One region of the Pseudoalteromonas ardens genome, then DNA from elsewhere that is predicted to be linked to it. Evidence: predicted binding sites of a transcription regulator. Region 1 holds the regulator's gene; each other region holds the start of a gene.

Evidence for each region. Region 1 encodes sigma-54, which starts transcription at its own class of promoters, with help from an activator protein. Its sites were predicted from a motif close to GTTGGCACGNNNNTNGNNT; they were not measured.
Region 2: fliE (flagellar hook-basal body complex protein FliE) is a predicted target of sigma-54. The motif match lies at 1,730-1,748, and genes of this name have one in related genera.
Region 3: QNM19_RS15820 (flagellar assembly protein T N-terminal domain-containing protein) is a predicted target of sigma-54. The motif match lies at 1,587-1,605, and genes of this name have one in related genera.
Region 4: glnA (glutamate--ammonia ligase) is a predicted target of sigma-54. The motif match lies at 1,047-1,065, and genes of this name have one in related genera.

Annotation. Positions count from the first base shown of each region.
Region 1 is NZ_JASJUV010000003.1:43,481-46,625, reverse strand. Features, by position in the region: gene lptA (lipopolysaccharide transport periplasmic protein LptA) at 1-143, shown strand, start outside; gene lptB (LPS export ABC transporter ATP-binding protein) at 140-865, shown strand; gene QNM19_RS10990 (RNA polymerase factor sigma-54) at 910-2,418, shown strand; gene hpf (ribosome hibernation promoting factor) at 2,444-2,731, shown strand; gene QNM19_RS10980 (PTS sugar transporter subunit IIA) at 2,734-3,145, shown strand, end outside.
Region 2 is NZ_JASJUV010000006.1:255,225-258,369, forward strand. Features, by position in the region: gene fliF (flagellar basal-body MS-ring/collar protein FliF) at 1-1,329, opposite strand, end outside; gene fliE (flagellar hook-basal body complex protein FliE) at 1,350-1,691, opposite strand; gene QNM19_RS18405 (sigma-54-dependent transcriptional regulator) at 1,877-3,145, opposite strand, start outside.
Region 3 is NZ_JASJUV010000005.1:61,748-64,892, reverse strand. Features, by position in the region: gene flgN (flagellar protein FlgN) at 1-33, shown strand, start outside; gene QNM19_RS15835 (hypothetical protein) at 49-393, opposite strand; gene QNM19_RS15830 (ImmA/IrrE family metallo-endopeptidase) at 393-884, opposite strand; gene QNM19_RS15825 (LPP20 family lipoprotein) at 1,016-1,510, opposite strand; gene QNM19_RS15820 (flagellar assembly protein T N-terminal domain-containing protein) at 1,645-2,835, shown strand; tRNA gene QNM19_RS15815 (tRNA-Arg) at 2,865-2,939, opposite strand; gene QNM19_RS15810 (FlgO family outer membrane protein) at 3,070-3,145, opposite strand, start outside.
Region 4 is NZ_JASJUV010000011.1:138,137-141,281, forward strand. Features, by position in the region: gene typA (translational GTPase TypA) at 1-349, opposite strand, end outside; gene glnA (glutamate--ammonia ligase) at 1,124-2,530, shown strand; gene QNM19_RS23235 (DUF4124 domain-containing protein) at 2,762-3,145, shown strand, end outside.

The sequences.
Region 1 (3,145 bases):
TCAGCGCGCAAACTATCGTTTATGATATGGAAAAGAAGCTGATCAGCGCACAGCGCGGGGAGCAAGAACAAAACCGCGTGAGAACCATTCTGTTACCTGAAAAAGAGAACCCCCAACAACCACAAGAGAAGGGGAATCCGTGAGTAAATTAACCGCCACCGCACTGGCCAAAAGTTATAAGGGCAGACAGGTTGTTAAAAACGTTGAGTTAAGCGTTGAAGCTGGCAGTATTGTTGGCCTCCTTGGCCCAAATGGTGCAGGTAAAACCACCACTTTTTATATGATTGTCGGATTGGTGCCCAGTGACAAGGGCAGCATACACATCGACGAACAAGACATTACCTTATTGCCGATGCACAGCCGGGCAAGACTAGGTATTGGTTACCTGCCACAAGAGTCCTCTATTTTTCGCAAGCTGACCGTCTATCAAAACCTGATGGCCATTTTAGAAACCCGTAAAGAGCTGAATAAAGAACAACGAGAAGTCATCCTCAATGAACTGTTAGATGAGTTTAATATCCAGCATATTCGCGATAGCCAGGGTATGGCGCTATCGGGCGGTGAACGACGCCGGGTAGAAATTGCCCGTGCCCTTGCGGCAGATCCAAAATTTATCTTATTAGATGAGCCTTTCGCTGGCGTTGATCCCATTTCAGTGTTAGATATAAAGAAAATTATAGAGCACCTGAAAAACCGTGGGATAGGCGTACTGATCACCGACCACAACGTGCGTGAAACGCTGGACGTCTGTGAGAAAGCTTATATAGTGTCACATGGTGAACTGATAGCAGCAGGCACCCCGGAGCATGTTCTGGCCGATCAAACTGTGCGGGATGTCTACCTAGGTGAGCAATTCAGGCTATAGTTATAAAATTAGAAGTAAATAACAAAAAGGATTGTTAGAGATACATGAGGCAATCGCTACAGCTGCGCATGGGGCAGCAACTGACAATGACACCACAACTGCAGCAGGCTATTCGTCTGTTACAGTTGAGTACGCTAGATCTCCAACAAGAAATCCAAGAAGCGCTTGATAGCAACCCTTTGTTGGAAGTGGAAGAAGGTGAGTCTGAATCACAAGACAATGAAACTCAGTCCAAGTCGGATTCCGATTTGGAACAACCTACAACGAGTGACAACGACAGCTATGAAGAGGCGGCTGTCAGCGACTACGAACAAGACAGCGATGCTGCACTGAACAAAGACACCGTCAGCGACGATTTGGCAATGGACGTAACCTGGGACGAGTACATCAGTGCTGCCCCGGCAAGCAGTTCAGGCCCAATGCCAGAAGACGAAACCATTTACCAGGGTAAAACCACTGAAACATTGCAAGAGTACCTGATGTGGCAGCTGGAACTGACGCCTTTTAGCCCTACAGACAGAGCCATCGCCCTTGCAATTGTAGAAGCAGTTGACGATGCTGGTCTGTTGACCATCAGCTGCGAAGACATCGTCGATAGCATGAATCAGGACAACGATGAAGAGCCGATTGAGCAGGATGAAGTAGAGGCCGTACTGAAACGGATCCAATTATTTGATCCTGTTGGGATTGCGGCACGCAGCCTGCAAGAATGCCTGTGCATTCAGCTCAACCAGTTTGACCCAAACACCCCTTGGCTTGCACAGACCAAAGAAATCCTGACTGAGCACATCGATCTGTTAGCCAGCCGGGATTACCGCACTTTGATGAAAAAAACCAAACTCAAAGAAGCGGATCTGAAAGAAGTAATGACCCTGATCCACGGCCTAAACCCGAAACCCGCCGCGAGCATAGTACAGGAAGAAGCAGACTATGTGATCCCGGATGTGTCGGTTAAAAAAGTGAAAGGTCGCTGGGTTGTTGAACTCAATCCCGATTCAATGCCAAAAATTAGAGTGAATGACCACTACGCTGCTATGTCCCGTTCAGTCAAGTCGAGCACAGACAGTCAGTTTATTCGTTCACACCTGCAAGAGGCAAAATGGTTCATCAAGAGCCTGGAAAGCCGCAATGAAACTTTATTAAAAGTTACTAATTGCATTGTGCAGCAACAACAGGCATTCTTTGAACATGGCCCCGAGGCAATGAAGCCGATGGTACTGAATGATGTGGCCGAAATGGTCGACATGCATGAGTCCACGATTTCACGTGTAACAACGCAAAAGTATATGCACACGCCACGCGGTATCTATGAGTTGAAGTATTTCTTCTCAAGCCATGTCAGCACTGAAAACGGAGGAGAATGCTCTTCGACTGCAATCAGAGCATTGATCAAAAAGCTAATTGCCGCGGAAAACACTGCTAAACCATTGAGTGACAGCAAGATTGCGGATGTATTGGCAGATCAAGGGATCAAAGTGGCTAGACGTACAATTGCCAAATACCGAGAGTCTTTGGCTATCCCACCGTCCAATCAGCGCAAAAGCCTGATTTAGACGTAACTACAGAAGGAAAATGCTTATGCAACTAAATTTAACTGGTCGACATGTAGAAATCACCGATTCGTTAAGAGACTATGTAACAAACAAGTTTGCGAAGCTAGAAAGGCACTTTGATCACATCAATAATGTGCATGTTATCCTAGATGTCGAAAAGCTCATCCAAAAAGCAGAAGCCACATTACATGTGAACGGGGGAGAAATTTTTGCCTCAACCGAACACCGGGATATGTATGCCGCAATAGACGGACTTATCGATAAGCTTGACCGCCAGGTGATCAAGCACAAAGAGAAGCTAACTCGACACTAATCATGAAACTAAGCTCATTGATTTCACAGGACTGCAGCAAAGCTGCGGTCCTTTTTAATAGTAAGAAACGTATTTTAGAGTACATCAGTGAGTTGGCTCAAAGCCAGCTTCCAGACAGTAATGCCCATGATATCCTTGATGCACTGTTGAGCCGCGAAAAACTCGGAAGTACGGGGATAGGAAAAGGGATTGCACTGCCCCATGGCCGCATGCCAGGCATAGATAAAGTGGTTGCTATGCTGCTTGTTAATCAGCAAGGCATTGCCTTTGATGCCATTGACAATCAACCCGTCGACATTTTTGTGGCACTCATCGTACCCGAGGGAGAAAATCAACAACATTTGCAGACCTTAGCAACGATCGCTGATAAACTTAAAAACAAGGTGTTTTGTAAACGTATCAGGCAAGCTCACA
Region 2 (3,145 bases), on a different contig from region 1:
TACAAAAGGTACAGTCACCACTTCCAGCGCATCACCACGCTGCATATCAAAGCCTACGCCACCTTGCAATAAACGACGTATATTGTTGAGCTCTTCCTGTGAGCGCGCAGTCATTACCATATTGCCTTCAGCATCTGGCTTGTTCATGTAGTCCACCGCCACTGAAACACTGATGCGACGGATCACGCCAGTTTGCTGACGCTTGTGTGAAATGGTGGTATCCAGTTCATAGTTACGTGTGGCCTCTTTGTGAACACGTGACGGTGTCGTGCCCGTACCATTGCCCTGACCTGCCACTTCAGGAATATTGGAATTCACCGGTGGCTGATTGGTGAGTGCACCAGGAATACCCACAGCCAGGCCACCGACATTATTTTCTTCAAAGGTCGTCTCACTGCGCACCGCGGGTAAGTCGGGGTTGAAGCGTTTTTGGGTTTCTTCAACCGCACTGAAGTCCATCGTCAGATCAACCTGAGCGGTATACTTACCCAGTCCTACTACTGGGATCATGATGCTGTCAATTTTTTCCAGATATTCCTGCTCACGCTTACGCTCGATTTCATATTCTTTACGAGAGCGCGCAGCCAGAGAGTCCTGTGAGCCGGAATTAAGCAGACGACCATTTTGATCTGTCACAGTAACACGTGCCGGCGTCAGGCCCTGCACCGCTGAAGCAACAATATCTACAATGGAATCAACTTCTTCACTGTCCAGTGTACGGCCACGTTTTAATGTCAGCACCACAGTCGCTGACGGCTGCTTTTCACGTCGTGCAAAAACATTTTCTTTCGGAATCGCCAGCAGAACTTTAGCACGGTTGATGTCTTGTAGCTCTTCGATAGTACGCGCTAACTGTTGCTCACGGCTGTGTTTAAGACGTTCACGTTCAAGACGTTGGCTCACGCCAAACCCCATGTCCTGCATCAGAATATCAGTACCACTGCTTGGTGCCTGGCTGAATCCGTCACGCGCCATTCTCAGTTTAATGTCCTGATAGTCAGACTCTGCAACCATGATGGTATTGCCATCCAGGTCATATTCGATTTTCTGCGCATCCAGAAAGTCCAGTGTCTGAACCAGCTCTTCAGTTGGGTACTGACCTAATGGACGCATATCTGGCTGACGAGCCCAGATAATGATGAAGATAGCGATTGCCAGACAGATAGCCAGTGCGATCACCAAAGTAATCTGGCGGAGCATATCAACACCGCTCAAAGCACTAAAGTAGCCTGATTTTTGCTCTTGTTGCGTATCTGTATCAGCACCGGCTCCCGGAACGGATTGTCCGTCAGCAAGTGCCAGATCGGTTGATTGATTGGTAGCCACGATTACTCTCCACTAAACTCTGTTTATACCGGCATGCTCATGATGTCTTTATATGCTTCTATCAGCTTATTTCTGACTTGCATGGTCGCATCAAAGGCCACTGATGATTTATTTTTGGCTATCATTGCTTCCGCCAGAGAGACGCTGCGGTCACCCATTTCAACCGCAGTCACTTTCTCTTTGGCATCACGCTGTAGTCCTGCAACCGTATTGAGTGCATCGCTGAGTAGATCGCCAAACTGGGCACTTGAGGTTGCCGCCGTTGCCTGGACAGGCAATTTGTTCGGATCCTGGGGTCTGACACGGCCGGCCTCGGAGGCCATTGCCTGCATTTCCTGATAAAGTCCGGTAGATTGAATTTTCATGGTCTGGCTCACTTTGTGAGTTATACATAACTTGAATAATGCACAAAGCATGCCAATATAAAACAAAGTAGAAACAATGAGTTACAAGCAGCTTTAGAGGGTCGAATTTTTGACAGTTATACTAACCGATCACAGGAAGGTCATTAATCCGGGCAAATGGTTGCCCGGATGTCGTGGTTAAATGCTTAGGCTGGCACAGGTAAACCCAAATCGCGCATTCTTGCCAGCTTATATCTGAGTGTTCTGGGACTGATCCCGAGTAACTCGGCAACATCTTTACGTTTGCCATTGCAGCGGTTCAACGTATCGAGAATAATTTGGTGTTCCTTATCCTGAAGCTCCTCTTTGTAGCTCAGCCCCTCTGCATCCTCGCTCATGTTCACGGTGATCTGATCAGCAGGCTCACTATCATTTGAGGCAAATTCAGCAGGCTCCGTCAGTGGCGGTTGTGCAGCAGTTGTGAGCACCGGCGCAAAATTTTCGATGAAAATATCGTCAGCAGCAATGGTCGCCCCCTGCTGCAGAATAAGCGCCCGCTGCACGACATTATCTAACTCTCTGACGTTACCAGGCCAGGCGTGGCTCATGAGTTTGTTTTTAGCACATTGAGACAATACAGGCGTCACTTTACCGGCTTTGTCACAGTGACGCTGTAACAGATGCGCTGCTAGTGGCACAATATCTCCGCTGCGCTCAGCCAACGGCAGCCAGGTCAGTGGAAAGACATTCAGTCTGTAATAAAGGTCTTCCCGGAAAACTCCGTCATTCACCGCCTCTTTGAGGTCGCGGTTACTGGTTGCCAGGACCCGAACATCCAGCTCGATGGTTTTACGACCACCCAGTCGCTCGACTTCTCGTTCCTGCAATACCCTTAATAACTTGGCTTGCAAGCCCAGATCCATTTCAGTAATTTCGTCTAGTAGTATTGTTCCTTTCTGTGCTTGCTCAAACTTACCTGGGCAGGCTGTAATCGCACCGGTAAAAGCGCCTTTTTCATACCCAAACAAAGTCGCTTCCAGCATATTTTCGGGAATGGCAGCACAGTTAATTGCCACAAATGGCTGATCAGCACGCTCTGAACGGTCGTGAATATAACGAGCAAGTACCTCTTTACCTGAACCACTCGGACCCAGCACCATTACACTGGCATCTGAGCGCGCCACTTTTTTGGCGAGCTCAAGCAGCTCCAGGCTTTTACTGTCTGCCACCACCGGACCATCGGTCTCTTTCGCTTTTTCCGGCATGTAGCGGCTAACCATATTCAGCAATACTTCAGGTGCAAAAGGTTTTGCCATATAATCAATCGCCCCAAGGCGCATCGCTTCAACCGCATCGTCTATGGTGGCGTAGGCCGTCATCATCAGCACAGGTAAATCTGGGTAATTAAGTTTCACTGTCCTGAGCAAGTCTAAGCCACTCATGGCGCCCATTTGTACGTCACTGACCAACAGTGA
Region 3 (3,145 bases), on a different contig from region 1:
ATGGGTGAGTTGGTTAAAAACCTCAAAGCCTGAGTGTTCAGGCTATATCTACTCAGCTTTGGTGGGAAACAAGTTTTTGGTGATCACCAGGATCACACCAAATACTTCAGCCAGAGTACCGGCCATATATAAATTAAGTGTCCACTCCTCAAAGTGCAACTTATCCATACCAACCAGCACCAGCACTAAATTCATAATGAATAACTGAACAACCAAAATCCCGATAAACCACCAGGCATATTTCTGCTTCAGGCCTCGATCTGACTCAGCATCTTTGACCTTCTGAACTTGCATGGGATCTACATTGGTGAACTTGTTTTCTTTGAAGTTATGCTTAATTTGCGCAGCAAACGATGACTGCTCTGCCTTTTGCGCTTCCCTGCTTTGTGTCATTACAACAGCTCCAGCGCATTGAGCTTATATTTAAGGGCTTCAACAGACACACCAAAATGAATGGCCATCTCAAAATGGGCAACTTTCTTACGATGCAGTCTTTTCACTTCTTCATTGGGCATCAGCAAGTTTGCAGCAAACTGATTGGCAAACACTTCTTCCTCGTCTTCGCCGGTAGACGCACTCGGCCCTCTGAGGTCAATATATTCGTATTCTTTATCTGTGTTGTCAGACTCTATGCGAGAAATATAATGACCCAGCTCATGGGCACAGCTAAACCGCTTACGATTTAAATGATCGTCCTGATGCAACACGATAACAGGATCGACGCCGGCTTCTTTAATCAACGCCCCGGACACTTTATCCGGCAACGCCATCTCAACAACTTCCAGCCCTAGTGACTTACAGATAGTGACAGGATCAACCGGAAACTGGCTGTCACACCATAAACGACTAAGCACTTTTTGAGCTTCATTTCTCGGGTCCAGCACCGACAAACCTCCTATTGACCTGACCATCCACCCCAGTCTCGCTGAGGTAGTGTGTATATTTAAACAGTATAAATTGAAGGCACACTGAAAGCAAAGGACATAATTTGCCGGTTTTATTGACTAAGCTGTGCTCAGTAATACGTTACCCGCTCCACCTTGCGTGGCTTAACCTCGCCAATATACAAATCGTAAACACGCTTCATATCCAGCTCCAGCTCAGTGGTGTAAATATCCCCAACCGCATAGCTCTTCATAACCTTAGCGCCACGAATAAGACCCTGCACCTGGCTGCGTAGACCATCATTTTGCGCCACAGCCCCCTGTACCGTTGTACTGGCACTTAATCTGTGACCATATACCTGTTCAGCCAACTCACGGTAAGCTTCCAGTTTGGATACTTTAATGGCCATCAGCATTTTTTCACTGTCACTGCCGCCTGGCTGTGAACTCAAGGGGGCATAGCCGACGGCTTTGAGGACCGGGTAAGAGTCGGGTTTCACATAACTGTATTCCACATGTTTGTCTATGATAGAGCTACATCCTGCCAGCCCCAGTACCGTTACAACAGCACAGGACTTGACCAAGCTGACTACCCGTTGATGCCAAAGCGCTCTAAACTGATTCATAGGGGTAACTCCTCTGTGTGGCCCATTGGCCATATCATCAAGTAAGCAATCTGTATGCACAAACCTTGCCAACACCATTGGCACGGGACTTGCTCAGTTAGAACAGAGATTTGCAATCAGTTCGGTAATAAGTCATGAAATTGTCGCGTATTATGAGTGTGTTACTGGCTACCGCCAGTTTTGGGGCCAGTGCAGAGTGGTTTGAAGTCACCGGTTATGCCAATGCCCACACCGAAGATATGGCCGAAGCACGACAAGAAGCCGTGCAAGACGCCATTACGCAGGCGCTGATCTTCTCCGGTGCGACCGTATCCAGTATCCAGACACTGGCTGACGGGGTGTTAACACAAGATCAGATCAAGATTAAAAGTCATGGCGAGATCCAGCAGATCAACCTGGTATCAGAGCAAAAACAAGATGGTATCGTCAGTGTGACGTTGCACCTGGATATTTTCCCCAAGCTGGAACAATGCACTCAGGCCGCCGTTGCGAAACAAGTAACCATCACGCAAAGCCAGCTCATTCAGCCACATCAGGCACGCCTGGGTCAAATTTTTGACATTGCCAAGGCCACCAGCGAACGACTGTATCATACCCTGGCACAACGCAAACTGACGGTGAAGCCGATTCCTTATCTGGATCATGCGATCAATGCCCGACCCTTTTTCACTCAACGCTTCGAATATGATGAACAACTGATCGACTCTTTGACCACGCTAAGTAATAGTCAGTATGTGCTGATGAGCCAGATCACAGACGTCGCTGCCGGGGAACAAATGAATGATGATTACGCATTCTGGCAGGATGAGGAATACGTGCGCAGCTTTAAAATCGATTTTGTCGCATTCGATGCCCTTACCCGGGATAAAGTGTGGCAAAAGCACTATGCCGTCAGTGGTGTCTGGCCTTACGAAAAGACCAAGATTGTTGACGTCTATAGCGACACCTTCTGGCGTACCAATTATGCCAAACAGATCCAGAGCGTTTTTAACAGCGTGGCCCAGGATCTGGACTCAGCCCTGTCCTGTCTGCCCAGCCGAGGCAAAATTTTACATCGTGAACAGGGCAAGTTGGTGATCAACCTGGGCAGCAACCATGGTATTGAGATAGGCCAGTTACTGACGATTTCTCATCGCCGGGATATGCAAAGCGCGACCAACCAGTTTTTTGCACAGAGTATCAAAACACTTAATCAGGTGCGTGTCACTCAGGTGAATGCACAAAATGCGATCGCCGAAAACATCTCAAAACGTCCGCTGAATAATATTCAGATCAATGATTTGGTGGAAGTCATGGTACAAAAACAGGAAGATTTTGCACTGTAAACAGGCGTATAGCTTCATCAACTATGACGTGGCGGCCCCTGCAGGAATCGAACCTGCAACTATCCCTTAGGAGGGGACTGTTATATCCATTTAACTAAGAGGCCACAGCGCGGTGTCAAAATAGTAAGCCTTTTCAGCTTGTTGGTCAACCGATTGATTCTTAATAAAAATTAAATACGCTTTTATGAGTAGTGAGGGCGGCAGTGACGTAATACGCGCCCTGCCGGATCGAGATTATCTGGCGGCTGTGGCACCGTGGCCCAGCACAAAATAAGGAATAGTCACCATGCAGCTGGCAACCACAAGGCGG
Region 4 (3,145 bases), on a different contig from region 1:
CTTTTTGCGTTACGAAACGCGTTTGTGGCATTGGACCTTCTTGGGCATCAACCAGTAGCAATACTGAGTCAACCATTGAAAGTACACGTTCTACCTCACCACCAAAGTCGGCGTGTCCCGGGGTGTCTACGATATTGATGTGGTAGTCATTCCACTCGATGGCGGTGTTTTTCGCCAGGATGGTGATGCCACGCTCTTTTTCAATATCATTCGAGTCCATGACACGCTCTTCGTTGCCACCGCGTGTCTCTAATGTGCCAGATTGTTCCAGCAGCTTATCGACTAGGGTAGTTTTACCATGGTCAACGTGCGCGATGATCGCGATATTTCTTAACTTTTCAATGCTCATATTTTTACTCAGAGAAGTTGGCCCTCAGTGATCCTAGTCGAATCGCGCAAAAATGCGCACCTAAGATGCCGATCCACAATTAAAGGTCGCGTATTATCCCCTAATAATGTGACAGATGAAAGTTTATCCAGCGTTTTTTTCTGCTCAGTATGCCTAAACACGCAATTGTCTGCGCCCAATGAACCGACTCGGAAGAGCAAAAACAGTAAGGACTGTTATTAAGGCAACAAGTGTATACCTGAGCACCTGCTCCCGAATCCGGCCACAAACTTTAATCCTGACAGACAAGCGTGAAGTCAGTATGACGGCTCGCATCGTATTGAAAGAAATTGACTATTGAGTCAAAAACCCCGCTCAGACCAAGATAATCTGAACCTTGCTCACAGCCTTTGCTCATGCTGGTTGCACTCTGACATATCACAGCAAGCTCCGGCATTATGTCCTTATAAGATACGACTCATCGGGTCTGTGCACTGCCGTTCAGGCTCCTTAATTCTGTCCATGTAACTTGCCACCCCGGCGAAAAATAAAATACGCGCTCACCCGCCGGATACGGTTTCAACTGTGCTAGATTAAAACCGTGCATAACGCACCTATGTGGTGCATTAACAGCATTCTTAACGCACCAAATTAGTGCAAAACTGTTTTTTATTTGTTTAGACACAAACTAAATCCTTTATAAACATGTAGTTAAAAAATTGGCACGAATAACGCTTAGTAGTGCGCAAATGCAGAGCACTGCAACAAAATATAACCCTACGAGTCGGAGGACACATGTCACAATCGGTTTTAGATCTTATTAAAGAACATGACGTTAAATTCGTTGATTTACGTTTCACGGATACTAAAGGTAAAGAGCAACACGTTTCTATTCCTCATCACCAGGCCGATGAAGACTTCTTTGAAGATGGCAAAATGTTCGACGGCTCATCTATCGCAGGCTGGAAAGGCATCAACGAATCAGACATGGTACTGATGCCAGATGCAACGACTGCTAAATTAGACCCTTTCTCAGAAGAGACCACACTGATTGTACGTTGTGACGTGCTTGAGCCTTCAACCATGCAAGGTTACGAGCGTGATCCGCGCTCTGTCGCAAAACGTGCTGAAGACTACATGCGTTCAACTGGCATTGCTGACACAGTATTGTTTGGCCCAGAGCCTGAGTTCTTTCTGTTTGACGACGTGAAGTTCAAAACAGATATGTCTGGCTCTATGTACAAAATTGATGCACAAGAAGCGAGCTGGAACTCAGACAAAAGCTACGAAGAAGGCAACATGGGCCACCGTCCTGGCGTCAAAGGCGGCTACTTCCCGGTTGCACCAGTTGATTCGTCAGGTGACTGGCGTAGTGCAACCTGTCTTGTTCTGGAAGAAATGGGTCAGGTTGTAGAAGCACACCACCACGAAGTAGCAACAGCGGGTCAGAACGAGATCGCAACGCGCTTCAATACAATGGTTATCAAGGCTGACGAAATTCAGGAAATGAAATACGTTATCCACAACATGGCACACCTGTATGGCAAAACGGCAACCTTCATGCCTAAGCCAGTAGTTGGCGATAACGGTTCAGGTATGCACTGTCACCAGTCACTGGGTAAAGATGGTAAAAACATCTTTGCTGGCGACAAATACGGCGGCCTGTCAGAAGACGCGCTTTACTACATCGGTGGTATCATCAAGCACGCTAAAGCCATCAATGCTTTCGCCAATGCTTCAACTAACTCTTACAAGCGTTTGGTACCTGGCTTCGAAGCACCTGTTATGCTGGCGTACTCTGCACGTAACCGTTCAGCATCCATCCGTATTCCGGTTGTACCGTCTGAAAAAGCACGTCGTATTGAAGTCCGCTTCCCGGATCCAACTGCCAACCCTTACCTGGCATTCTCTGCCATGCTGATGGCAGGCCTTGATGGAATCAAAAACAAGATCCACCCTGGCGATGCAATGGACAAAGACCTATACGACCTGCCAGCTGAAGAAGCTGCAGAGATCCCTACCGTTGCCTCTTCACTGCAAGAAGCACTGGACTCTCTGGACGCAGACCGTGAATTCCTGATCCAGGGTGGCGTATTCACTAACGACCTGATCGACGCGTACATCGCATTGAAATCTCAGGAAGTTGAAAAGCTGAACATGACAACTCACCCGGTTGAGTTCGAAATGTACTACAGCGTATAAGCTGGTTTTCAGTGTTCTGGTGTGTGTGAGCTGCTATAGCTGACACACTGCGCGATCCGGAATGCTTATTTCAGCTGTATTCACTCACTGATCAGTTCGCTGGTCGTGAAAGAACAGGCTGACTCTGCGCTCTTAAATCATATGTGTTCTCAAGCCCGCAATGCGGGCTTTTTTGATGCCGGTGCAATGGTAAACTTGCGCTAAAAGCACTAAAGTTATAGCTGGTAATGTGTGTCTTTTAAGCAAGGTGAAATCGTGTTGCGGCTTTATTGGGTGATTCTCTGTTTGGTGTTCAGCGCAAGTGCTGTGTCAGATCAAAAGGTCTACCGCTGGAAAGACGAAAACGGCAACTGGGTCTACTCAGACGTGCCGAAAAAAGGCTCTGAGAAAGTAAAACTGAGCACCAATATGCTCACCATGCCTGCCACCGACACCAGTATTTTAACGCCCACGCAATCCACACCCACCGTCTCTTATCAGGCAAAAATTACGGCCCCCAGCGATCAGCAAACTCTGCGTGAAAACAGCGGTAGTGTGTATGTGAACGGCTTAGTGACCCCGCGCTTTGCAAACGGTTTTCAGGTTCAGCTGTTTCTTGATGGTAAAGCAACCGGG